DNA from 2 places in the Clostridium sp. 'deep sea' genome. Region 2 is predicted to be linked to the other one. Evidence: predicted binding sites of a transcription regulator. Region 2 holds the regulator's gene; the other holds the start of a gene.
What was found. The regulator NrdR, encoded in region 2, represses ribonucleotide reductase genes. The targets are predictions, from matches to a motif close to CACNANATNTNGTG.

Region 1 (6,613 bases), 1.8 Mb from region 2:
AAAATTAAGGCGCAACCTTTCTATTTCTGCTGCAGTAGTTTCATCTATTGCCATGTTATTACTCATTTTATCTGTAATTTCTATAAGCTCTGTTAGCGTATCATTTAAACTATTTTCAACCTCTTTAATTTGTAATGGTGACACTCTTTTACTCATTGAGCTACCATTTAATTTCTCTATATTCTGCATCAGCTCATTTGATTTGGCAAAATACTGCTGATTTAACTGTGCGGCATGATTTAAGGTATAGCCACATTCAGTTAAGGCTGTGCGTACAACTTCACGCTTTAACATGTTTTGTAGCCATGCTGCTGGCTGATTAACGCTTTTTGAGTCTACCGTTATAGAAAAGGCACTTGTTGCTGCATCTTCTACATGGTGAGCCTCATCAAACACTACGTAGTCGTAGGTAGGTAGTATTCCGCCTTCTTCTTGAGTTGTATCTCCTCTTAACATTAAATCTACAAAAAACAAGGCGTGATTAGCAATTACTATATCTGCTTTATGAAGCTCTTTACGTGCTTTTTTAAACTGACATTTAAACTCATAAGGACAGCTATCTTCTAAACAGGTTTCTCTACTAGAGCATACTTCATTCCAAACACTAGGCATTACTGAGGTAGTTAAATCTGCACGATCCCCAACCCTAAGTCCAGAGCCATCATATACTTCATCTAATAACTCCCGATAGTTTAGGGCTTCCTCAGCGGTACTAAATAATCCTGCTATACTATTTAGTACATTCATCACTCTATTTTGACACAAATAATTACTTCTACCTTTAGCTATAGCTACTTTAAAATCTTCATCTAGTATTTTTTGCAGTAAAGGTATATCTTTTTCTATAAGCTGTTGTTGAAGGTTAATAGTATAAGTAGATATAATCGCTTTTTCTTTTAATTCATTAGCTTTAATGATAGATAATAAAGCCAGAATATATGCTAAGGATTTGCCTGTTCCTGTTCCTGCTTCAATTAATATATGCTTTTTTTTATATATTCCATTTAATATTGCCCTTATCATTTCGTACTGTTGAGGGCGATCCTCATAGTTTGGAAAAAAAGATTTTATTTGATTTAAGTAACTTTCTAGTTTTTGTTTTACAGCCTTAACATGCATGTTATCGCTCCAGTGTTAACGATTTTTTGATACAGTTGCAAACAGGGTTCACATTTATGTGCCCCCTTTACTATGATTATATTTTACCAGAATATTGACCTAAATTGCATAAAAAAGGCGAAAATATTTTCGCCTTTTTTAATGAACCATTTAGATAATAAATGTTTTATTTATTTTTAATACAGTATTTTAGATGTCATTATTTGACATTATTCACAGAAAAATTGGCAATAAAAACCATATGTTTATATTTGGCAAATTAAGCATTGTATAGAAATTATTAATATGCTACTATTAAAGTACCGCAGGGTTGGTCTAGCGCTCCTTATTTTATAGGGAGGTGATTCTAATGACAGATTATCAAATTTTGATGCTGGTCATTGGTATCATTGGCTTGGTAATTGCAGCTCGTAAGAGATAATATTACTTTTTACATAAAAAGAGACCGCCCTGACTGCAACAGGACGGTCTTTTGCATTTGTAAAGTCTAACTGGTGCGTAGGGATTAACCCTCGGTATGGGTTACTATGTTACAGCATAGTAACCCTTTTTTACAAATATGCTTAATTTTACAATATTATATATTATTTTCTTATTGGTATATTAAACAAGTTATCTCAAAATTCCTCTTTTTATTTTAAGTTTTTTTTAGTTTCGAAATTTTGACCACACTATATATTATATGGCTAAATCTAAATTATAAAACTATTTTTTTGCTTTATTTTAATGGTTTTTAAATGATTTTAAAATATTGTTTTCAATTTCATGCCAATTACATGATAATCTATATCTTATTTTAGTATTATGTTAGTTTTAATTGGGATTATAAATGCAAACTATAACCCTCTAATTTAAGCATTTGCTGTTTTAATGTTAAGCCACCTTTAGCTGAAAATCCCCCAGCACCCGTGCTAGCCAATACCCGATGTCAGGGTACAAATAGTGGTAGTTGATTTCTGGCCATCACTTGACCTACAGCTCTTGCTGATTTTGGTTTACCTAAAGCTTTAGCAATGTCTCCATAGGTAACTGTTTCACCATATCTACAGTTTTGCTGCAACCATAGTAAAACATTGCGAGTAAAATTAGGTAAGTGATTTATTTTTAAACGCTCTAAAAACTCAACTGGTTCTCCATTTGCATATTTCTGTAGCTTTATTGATAACTCTAACCAAGTTGCTTTAATTACATTCTGGGGCAAATCTCCACAAAGTGAAACGTATTCAATTTGTTTAGTATCATTAAAAACTATAGCTATCTCTCCCCAAGGCATTTGCTGCTTGAGGTAATACTTATTCACTTGGTGCTCCTTGGGCTAAATCCTTAAGAGATTTTATTACATATGTTATTTCTTCGGCTGTATTAAAGTAGCCTATACTTAAACGGATAGTACCTGTCTTTAAGGTTCCTACTGAGTTATGAGATAAAGGAGAACAATGTACCCCTGAGCGAGTCATTATGCCATACTTTTCGTCTAAAACAATGCTCATCTCGCCCATCTCTAGATTATTTATAGTTATGGATATTGTAGGAACTTGCTGTTTCACATCCCCAGAATAGTATATTTTAATATTATCTATTTGCTTTAAACCCGTTAAAAGCTGCTGTAAAAGCTGTTGCTCATGTTTTCTAATGATCTCTGTTTTAGTATCTAGGATAAATTGTACACCAGCGCCTAAACCAGCTATTCCAGCAGTATTTTGGGTACCACTCTCAAATTTTTCAGGCATATGATCTGGTTGGAATTGTTTTGTTGAACTACTTCCTGTACCACCTACTATTAGTGGTCTCATTTCTTTTGCTGCTCTTTTACTCAATACCATACCACCTGTTCCTGGTGGTCCATATAAAGCTTTATGTCCTGTAAAAGCTAATACATCTAAACCTAACTGCGTAAAGTTTATGTCACAGTAACCTGCAGTTTGAGCACAATCAGCAATAGTGTATATATTATGTTTTTTTGCAATAGCTGTTATTTCTGCCAGAGGCAAGATTGTGCCAATTATATTAGAAGCATGGTTAACAACCATAAGCTTAGTATTTGGCAATATTGCTTTTTCTACATCACTTATATTTATATGGCCATTAGTGTCCGCAGGGATCCATGTTATATCTATGTTTTTTTGCTGTTTTAGGGTTCTTAATGGTCTGCTTACAGCATTATGCTCCATACAGGTTGTTATAACATGGTCACCTTCATTAAGTAAACCCCTTAAGGCAGTATTTATAGAGTAAGTTATACCAGGTGTAAATACTATATATCGACTATCTTCTACATTAAAAAGTTTTGCTAACTTATTTCTTGTTTTAAACACTAAACGACCAGCCTGTAGTGAGCAATAATAGCTACCCCGGCTTGGACTGCAGCCAATGTTTCTTAATGTATTATTTATTGCATCATAAACAGTTTCGGGCTTAGTTTTAGTGGTTGAAGCGTTATCTAAATAATATTTTTTCATTTTTTATCCCTCTGAAGTTAAGCGTTCTTACAACATATTATAACATTAAAATACAATTTCAAAAAATATATTTAATACTATATATTGTGGCTTAGCATCATATAAGGTACAATATATAGTACACTAATCAATTATTTAGGGAGACGATGCCGATGATAACAAAAATTATTAAAAGAGATGGAAGAGAAGTAGACTTTAATATTAATAAAATTGCAGAAGCAATTTTTAAAGCCGCAAGGGCTGTGGGAGGTCATAACCGAGAGCTTTCAATAAGGCTTGCTCGCCAGGTTGTAGACACGTACGAAAGGTCTAACCAATTTAATGATATTCCAACTGTTGAAGAAATTCAAGACATTGTTGAAAAAACTTTAATAGAATTAGGACATGCTCGTACTGCTAAGGCATTTATTCTCTACAGAAAGCAACGTAAAGAGATTAGGAATTTAAAAGAATCAATCTTAAGTATTGGAAGTTTAATAGATGACTACATTCAAGACAATGATTGGCATGTAAGAGAAAACTCAAATATGGGATACTCTTTGCAGGGTTTAAATAATCATATAGCCACTACAATTACTAAACGTTATTGGCTTGAAAAGGTATATCCTAATGAGGTTAGTCGAGCTCATTTAGAAGGAGATATTCATATTCATGACCTCGGTTTATTATCTGTTTATTGTTGTGGTTGGGATATAGGTGACTTACTTAAAAATGGTTTTACAGGAGTAGAAGGAAAAATTCAAAGCAAACCACCACGCCATTTTAGAACTGCTTTAGGACAAATTGTTAACTTCTTTTATACCCTACAAGGAGAAGCTGCTGGAGCCCAAGCGTTAAGTAATTTTGATACCTATTTAGCCCCTTATGTTTTTTATGATAAATTAAGTTATAAAGAAGTAAAACAAGCTATGCAGGAGTTTATTTTTAATTTAAACGTACCAACACGAGTTGGTTTTCAAACTCCCTTTGTAAACATTACTATGGATTTGCAGTGCCCTAAATCTTTAGCTTCACTACCTGCTATTGTTGGGGGAACTGAACAAGATAAAAAGCTGGGTGAGTTTCAAGATGAGATTGACTTAATTAATAAAGCATTTTGTGAGATTATGACTGAAGGAGATGCCAGTGGAAGAATTTTTACCTTCCCTATTCCTACATATAATATTACGAGTGATTTAAATTGGGAAAACCCTATGATAAATAGAGTTATGGAAATGACTATGAAATACGGATTACCTTACTTCTCTAACTTTATTAATAGTGACCTTGATCCTGATGATGTTAGAAGCATGTGTTGTCGCTTAAGACTAGACAATAGAGAACTAAGAAGACGTGGTGGTGGTTTATTTGGAGCTGCTCCATTAACTGGTTCTATTGGTGTTGTTACAATTAACATGCCTCGCATAGGATATATGGCAACTACAAAAAGTGAGTTTTTAAACAGAATAAATGAGTTAATGAATATAGCGTGTACTAGTTTAGAAATTAAACGAAAAATATTAGAGAATATGACCAATAATGGTTTATATCCTTATGCTAAGTTTTATTTAAGAAATATAAAAGAACAGAACAACGAGTATTGGTCTAATCACTTTAATACCATTGGTTTAATAGGAATGCACGAGGCACTACTTAACTTTATGGGCAAAGGTATTGATACCACTGAGGGAAAAGACTTTGCCATTGAAGTACTAGACTTTATGCGTAATAAACTTCAAGATATGCAAGAACAATCTGGCATGATGTATAATCTTGAGGCGACTCCTGGAGAAGGTACAACCTATAGATTAGCTAAGCTAGATAAAAAGAGATATCCTAGCATTATAACATCTGGTAATGATGAACCTTACTATACTAATTCAACCCAGCTGCCAGTGGACTATACCGAAGATATTTTCACTGCTTTTGAAATGCAAGAGGAATTACAATCTCGTTATACGGGAGGAACTGTTCTGCACGGATTTTTGGGCGAAGCTATGAGCGATATAGCTGTTACTAAGGAACTAATTAAATCATTGGCAACTAATTTTAGAACTCCGTATTTCACTTTATCTCCAACTTTCTCTATTTGTCCTGAGCATGGTCATTTAAAGGGTGAACATTTTGAGTGTCCTCACTGTGGTTTAACTTGTGAGGTTTGGAGCAGAGTTGTAGGCTATTATAGACCAGTTCAATGTTGGAACAATGGTAAACGTGAAGAGTTTAAAGACCGAGTAGAGTTTGTAGTTGCTCAGTAGGTAGTATTATGATTATTGATTTTATGCCAGTATCATTTGTCGATTTCCCAGGAAATATAGCGACAACTGTCTTTATAGGTGGATGTAATCTTAACTGTTGTTACTGCCATAATTCCACATTATTAACTGCTAAAGAGGCCAATAAAACAGAAGAAGAGTTTTTAAACTATTTATTAAATCGCAAACACCTTATTAAAGGTGTTTGCATTACTGGTGGAGAACCTACTCTATGGCCCAACTTAATAAACTTTATCATGTTGTTAAAATCAAATAATTTTTTAGTAAAATTAGATACCAATGGTACAAATCCAAAAGTTTTGGAGACATTATTGCAACAAAACCTCTTAGATTACGTAGCAATGGATATAAAAACTACTCTAGCTAAATATAATGAGTTTGGAGCTAGTGAGAGTGATAAAGTAAAAATCACTAGTAGCGTTAACTTATTAAAAGCTAGTAACATTAAATATGAGTTTAGAACCACTATAATGGAAAGCCTGTATACAGACGCAGATGCACAGATTATTGGAGAGTGGTTAAGGGGTGCCCAAAAATATGTTTTGCAGGGTTATAAGTATAATGAGAATGTTTTAAATCCACAGCTGTGCTCAACAAAAAACTGTGAACTAAGTTACTTGGAACATTTACAGGAGAAATTACGTCCGTATTTTAACAGTGTTAAAATACGTTGCTAATTTTCACTTTTGAATTGGCACTTTTAGCAACAATATGGTATTATAACCACATTGCAATTGAATGGAGAGGTAAATATGCGAAAAAAATTTATGCTAATAATTT
Region 2 (6,613 bases):
GATTATATCACAAAAATCTAGCACTTCTGTGGGATTTAGTCCATGTTTGCTTAACTCACCACTTACATTTACTTGTATTAATGATTTTACTATTATATTTTTTTGTTTAGCACGTTTATCTACTTCTTTTGCTAAGGATAACCGATCTAAACTATGCAACAAACTAATTTTATCGACAATATATTTTACTTTATTTGTTTGCAAACTACCAATCATATGCCAATTTACGTTAGGTAACTCGGGCACTTTTTGCTGTAGCTCTTGTACTTTATTTTCACCAAAATCTAAAATACCACAATCTATAGCTCTTTGAATATCAGCAATGGCCCTGGTTTTAGATACAGCAATTAAGGTTATATCATTAGGGTTTCTACCACTAGCTCTCGCAGCTTTCTCTATTTTTTCCCTAACTTGCAAAACATTTGTACGCACCTAATTACCTCCTTACATAAGATGTATCTTTTAGGATTTTTATACCATCTTTTAGGCTCTTAATTAGTATTTTATCTGTAAGTTCCTTAAGTATTTCAACCTCTACCTTTTCATATACTTTACCATTTTTTTGATATACATAGGTCTTATCATCTATTTTTTCGAGTGCATTTTTGGGTATTTCCATACCCTCCACTTGCTCTGTTGCTAATAAAACTTGGTTATATCTAGTTGTAATAGTAGGCTTTTCATTTACTTGAAAATAAAAATAAACATACTTTTTCTCAGCCACAGAGTTAAGAAATACTACTTGAGTATTTTCTTCATTTACTTTAACTGTAAAGTTATTAGCATTTAGAAAATTCTCACATTCTTTTTGGGGCACTCTAGCAATTATGAACCACTTATCATTGGCTATAACTTTAGCTATTTTTTGTTCTTTAACTACAGTGTCACCATCCTTTGCTGTACTAAAACTTTGTTTTTGTAAAAACCATTCATGATCGCTTAAAGGAAAACTATCGGTAGCGAACTTTTCTTCAAGATTATCTAGTGTATAACTAACAATACCAGAACTCTTGGCAATTAATTCATCTTTTAGGTGGTCGTAATCGGTTTGAGCAATGTTAAGCTCTTCTTTTAGCTCTAAATATTTTTGCTTTTCACTATCAGTTTGATTTTTATCTTTGTAAAAGCTATTCATAACCTTTTGAATCTCGTCCATAATTTTAGTCGTACCAGCAGTACTTTTATAGCTACGGTAATATCTATAGCTTTTTATTAAGCTTCTCACAGTGTTATGCATTGTCTCTACATCTGTAACTTCAGTTGTTGTTGTATATTTTGAAGAGTCATAGTCTTTAAGCTTATTATTAAGATCATCTATTTTTTGCTTAAGCTCTGCTTCTTTTTCTTCGTTAACTACATTAGCAATTGCTTGTCCACTTGTTACGTTTTGTGATTCTTCAGCAACTAAATGGAGAATACCATCATTAGTACTAGTTATTATATGGCTGTTATAAACAAAAGCACAGTCTACGGTTAACTCACTACCCCAAGTTATTTTATTTAGGGTTATTAAAGAATTACTAAATAAAGATTTAACTGCAGAAAATATTAATACTATAGCCAAGATTAATACAACAATAAATGCTATTAATTTTATTTTTATTTTCTTTTTCTTTTTTTTTCTTCTTGAAACTGGTCTACGGGGTCTATATGAAACTGTTTTAGTGGATCTCCTCATATTATTTCCTCTTTTTTTAGTAATATAATAATGCATAATTTAAAATCCCACCAAAAATATAAAAGGTAGGATAATTATTTTATTCGTTGTTATCTTTTTTTTTCCTCAGTAATTGGTCTAACTCTTCTTTAAAACGTTCCAAATCTGCAAATTTACGATATACACTAGCAAATCTAACATAAGCAATTTCATCTACAGTTCGAAGCTCGTCCATTACAGCCTCACCAACAAGATCCGAAGGAATTTCTTCAGACATTATATTACGTAAATTTTGCTCTATTTTTGTAGCTATTTCTTCTATTTTTGAAACAGAAATTGGGCGTTTTTCACAGGCTTTAATTAATCCATGAACAATTTTGTTTCTGTTAAAGGCCTCTCTACGTCCATCACTTTTTATTATCATGATTGGAAGTTCATAAATTCTCTCATATGTAGTAAACCTTTTTGTACAGTCTAAACACTCTCTTCTTCTACGTACAGATTGTTTATCTTCTGTTGTTCTGCTATCTATTACTTTTGTTTCTTCACACAAACAAAATGGACAACGCATAAAACTTCCTCATTTCATACTCTTTATTAAATATTATAAAGTTTTTAATGGGTATTGTCCATGGTTTGTATTAGTGTTGCTCTCTATTAATAAGTACTGCGTCTTTTCCGATCTTAATAATGCTATTCCAAGGCACTACCCTTTCGTCATCTTTAGCAAAAAATGACATAAAAGAATTGTCAGTACCCACTACTAAACCAGTTATAAAACCAGTACTAAAATCAACATCTAAATCTATAACATTACCTAAGCGTTCACCACTTTGTATATCAATAACAACTTGTGATCTTAAAGAAGATAATTTCAATGTTAAACACATCCCATTCATTAAGCTCATTATTAATTCTTAATAATTAATATTCGGATAGTGAAGAGGCTATGACAATACTGCTATAGTTGTTTACATGCAATTATTAAACACTAGTTAGGAGTAGTAGAGAGTTGCTAACTCATTTAATATAAATTAAAGATTCATGAGTTAATTCTTAATACTTTTAATTATTTTAGTATTTATAACTATGGCAGCTAAACTCATAACTACAAAAACCATTACATATGGAATAAACTCTTCTAAGCTAATTAATATTCCATATGAGTGTTGAAATATTGATTGGGAAATAACAATTAACCCCACTATTGCATTTAAGGTTAATAACGTTGTTGCAAATAAATAACCAACTGGTTTCTTTTTGTAAACTAAAAATGCCGTATAAAATGCACATGGAGCTATGATTCCAATGTCTAATATAAACGTTGGTTCAGTGGTATTTATGCCTATTACACCTGGTGGATTACCAGTTTTTAAGGATCCAATTATTTCAATTAACCATACAAATACAGATAAACCAGCCAACATTAAAAATATTATTACACTTTTATGGGGTATATTTAATATAATACTATCTTGCATTCTTTTTAGGTCAATATTATTTATCTCAATTATAAATGTAAATAAACTTGCAGAAAAAAGCAGTAAATAAACAATAAACAATCTATTGTATGCTACAGCAAAGGAGATTGATGCCGAATAATAAAGGATACATGATAATAAACCCAAATGAAGAAGTTTTATTTTAAGTGAATTCTTCTTGGATAGTAAAACTGTAAGAGTAAACAGAGGTAATACAATAAGTAACATTATAGCATCTGTTCCTTTATCTATTGCAGCTTTAAAATAACTCTCATTAGCATAAATACCATTGCCAAAAATTTTAACAGTATCTCCATTAACATTTTCTACGTAAAATGATTTGCCTTCATCGGTGTAAAATAAACCAAAGGAAGTTGTTATTATGGTAAGTAGTATAATTAAAATTGATAAAATAATAATGCTTTTCTTCATATTTAATTACCTCATAGTTATCTTTTAGTATTAGTGCTTAATTTTAGACTGCTTACTTAAAATTTAGGCACTATTGTCTTTAAAACTAGTATAAGGTATTTTACTGTTACAATAAAGACTTACTTATTTAAATATTAATGTCTTAGTTAGTCTTTTATAATAAAAATGAGAGCTATAATTAGCCCTCATTTTGCTTTATGGCAATTGGTAAAACATTAAAGCATTTTTACATACTTCATATGCATTTAAGTCTTGTTGTTTTAACCACTCTAAGATTTTTAGTTTAAAAACTATTTTTTTACTATCATTTATTTTTAATACTGTATTTTCGTTTAAACACTGGGTGGGATAAGCTACACACCACCAATTTTGTCCCTTTGCGTCTCCTATTCGGACATTAAGCGAATTATATAGTCCACTAGGTAAAATAAACCCTTTTTCCAAATACATTTTAGCAGGAAGATTGGTTTTACCAAATTGAATTGATACATTTTGACTTAATCCTAATGCCTTTAAGGTATCGTTAGCAACTTCTTTAATTTGGTTAAGTTTTGTTGAAATAAATGTTGCTGCCTCGGTTGGTGATAGTAAATTTATTTTTTGCTCTTTAAGCCAGTTTAACACTTCATCTCTAACTAAGAGTTTGGTTGTTTTCGCTTCATTACTTAAATCACTAGATATGATATGTAACCTTATAATATCATTATATTTACTATTGTTTGTTATACGTTCAAAAGATAATGTTATAACTATAGCAATTACAACAATATATGCTAAATACTTAAAATACTTCTTTTTCATAATCTCCTCACACGCTTATAAATTTTTTCATTCTATTTAAGGCATTTTTTTCAAGCCGTGACACCTGAGCCTGACTAATACCTATCTCTTTGGCAACCTCCATTTGGGTTTTTCCAGAGAAAAAGCGCATTTTTAGAATCTTTTTTTCTCTATCGTTTAGTTTTTGTAATGCTTCTCTAATTGCTATTCCTTCTATCCATGTTACATCTTTGGATTTTTCGTCTCCTATTTGATCCATTATAAAGATAGGATCTCCCCCATCCTGATAAATGGGATCAAATAATGATACAGGCTCTTGAATAGCATCTAGTGCTAGGTTTATTTGCTCAGCTGGGACTTCTAATACCTCGGAGATTTCATCTATAGTTGGTTCTCGTCGATTTTTGGTTACAAGCTTGTCTCTAATTTGCAAAGCCTTATAGGCTATATCTCTTAAAGATCTACTAACTCTAATAACGTTGTTGTCGCGAAGATATCTCCGAATTTCACCAATAATCATTGGTACAGCATAAGTAGAAAACCTTACGTTTTGTGATAAGTCAAAATTGTCAATTGCTTTGATTAACCCGATACATCCAACTTGAAACAAGTCATCTGGGTTTTCTCCTCTATTGCCAAATCTCTGTATAACGCTTAATACGAGTCTCAAGTTGCATGTTACTAGTCTCTCGCGGTTTTCTTCTTTACCATTTTGGAGGTCTACGAATAATTTTTTCATTTCTTTATTGCGTAGAACAGGCAGTTCTGATGTGTTTACACTAGTAATTTCAACTTTATTAAGTTGCATTGGCAATCCTCTCTCTCTCAACAATTGTTATAAGTATTGGCGTAAATATTTAGAGATATACCAAAAAAAAAGCAACCTTTTCGGTTGCTTTCTAAATATGTGATGTTTATTTTTGCAAATTTTCAATTTACAATTTTTATACTTATTAATTTATATTGGTACTACAATGCTTTTAGTAACTATTTAGCGAGACTCTAAATTATAAAAACAAGAAGAATAAATTCAATACCAATATATTACATTTGGTATCTTTAATAGCCAATATTATATTTACAGTTAATTAACTGACATTATTTATTAGCCTCCCCTAAAGGGAATAAAAAAGCAACCTTATGGCTACCTTAATACTTAGTTATTACTAACTTATCTTTTCCATTTCTTGTTTTAAGCGTTTTATAATACGCTTTTCTAATCGTGATACATAAGACTGAGATATGCCAAGCTGGTCTGCTACTTCTTTTTGGGTGGCACAATTAATACGATTTATACCATATCGCAATTCAATTATTACCCTCTCTCGTTGTTTAAGTGAGGTTAATGCTTGTTCTAAAAGCCTTAAATCAACTTCATTCTCAAGATTTTTATAAACTAAATCTCCCTCAGTGCCAACTAGTACATCGGAAAGCAGTAATTCATTACCATCCCAATCAACATTAAGGGGCTCATCTAGTGATATTTCAAAACGACGTTTATTATTACGTCGTAATAACATTAGTATTTCATTTTCTATACAACGTGAAGCATAGGTAGCTAATTTAATCCGTTTTTTTACATCAAATGTATTAACAGCTTTTATTAGTCCTATAGAACCAATGGAAACCAAATCATCAATAGGGATACCTGTATTATCAAATTTACGAGCTATATATACTACCAGCCTTAGGTTTCGCTCAATTAAAGTTCTTTTTACAGATTTATCTCCCTGCTCTAACCGATCTAGTAGTTCTTTTTCTTCTTCTAAAGTAAGTGGAGGAGGAAGTGTTTCTGCGCCACTAATATAGCCAATAAACCTAGGAAAATATTTAGCTAAATAAGTTGTAAGCTGGTATTTAATGTTTTTAATTTGTTTTTGTAACCATTTTAATAGATTCATTTAGTTATCCCTCTCTTGATTCAGTAATAATTGATTTATAAATAACAGGATGCATTAAGCCCTGAATATCTGGATTATTAAAGAATTTATTAGGTGCTAGTGCGATTAACGCCTTACTTCCTAGGTAGGTATTTTTTTTATATTTATAGCTTATTTGCTCTGGCTTAAATGCTGGCAATATACTTACATCACTACCTACTACTTGAAATGGTATGATTTTACCACATTTTTTCCATATCTTCTCTTCTTCAAAACTTAAGCTTTCTCCATTTTGAATTTTATTAGCAATATCATAAATTATGTTACCACCTTGTGCTAACACAGAATTTCTATTTACCACAATTACAGGTGTTTTACTAAAC

Region 1: the regulator NrdR is predicted to act here: its motif matches at 3,654-3,667, upstream of IMX26_RS14785 (ribonucleoside triphosphate reductase).

The regions. Positions count from the first base shown of each region.
Region 1 is NZ_CP063353.1:3,171,763-3,178,375, reverse strand. It holds gene IMX26_RS14800 (helicase C-terminal domain-containing protein) at 1-1,119, opposite strand, end outside; gene IMX26_RS14795 (methylated-DNA--[protein]-cysteine S-methyltransferase) at 2,048-2,419, opposite strand; gene IMX26_RS14790 (aminotransferase class V-fold PLP-dependent enzyme) at 2,412-3,578, opposite strand; gene IMX26_RS14785 (ribonucleoside triphosphate reductase) at 3,731-5,815, shown strand; gene IMX26_RS14780 (anaerobic ribonucleoside-triphosphate reductase activating protein) at 5,824-6,510, shown strand; gene IMX26_RS14775 (SurA N-terminal domain-containing protein) at 6,586-6,613, shown strand, end outside.
Region 2 is NZ_CP063353.1:1,096,535-1,103,147, forward strand. It holds gene IMX26_RS05170 (YggS family pyridoxal phosphate-dependent enzyme) at 1-432, opposite strand, end outside; gene IMX26_RS05175 (HlyD family efflux transporter periplasmic adaptor subunit) at 437-1,678, opposite strand; gene nrdR (transcriptional regulator NrdR) at 1,758-2,228, opposite strand; gene IMX26_RS05185 (YlmC/YmxH family sporulation protein) at 2,299-2,535, opposite strand; gene IMX26_RS05190 (hypothetical protein) at 2,707-3,570, opposite strand; gene IMX26_RS05195 (stage II sporulation protein R) at 3,766-4,371, opposite strand; gene sigG (RNA polymerase sporulation sigma factor SigG) at 4,379-5,158, opposite strand; gene sigE (RNA polymerase sporulation sigma factor SigE) at 5,517-6,251, opposite strand; gene IMX26_RS05210 (sigma-E processing peptidase SpoIIGA) at 6,256-6,613, opposite strand, start outside.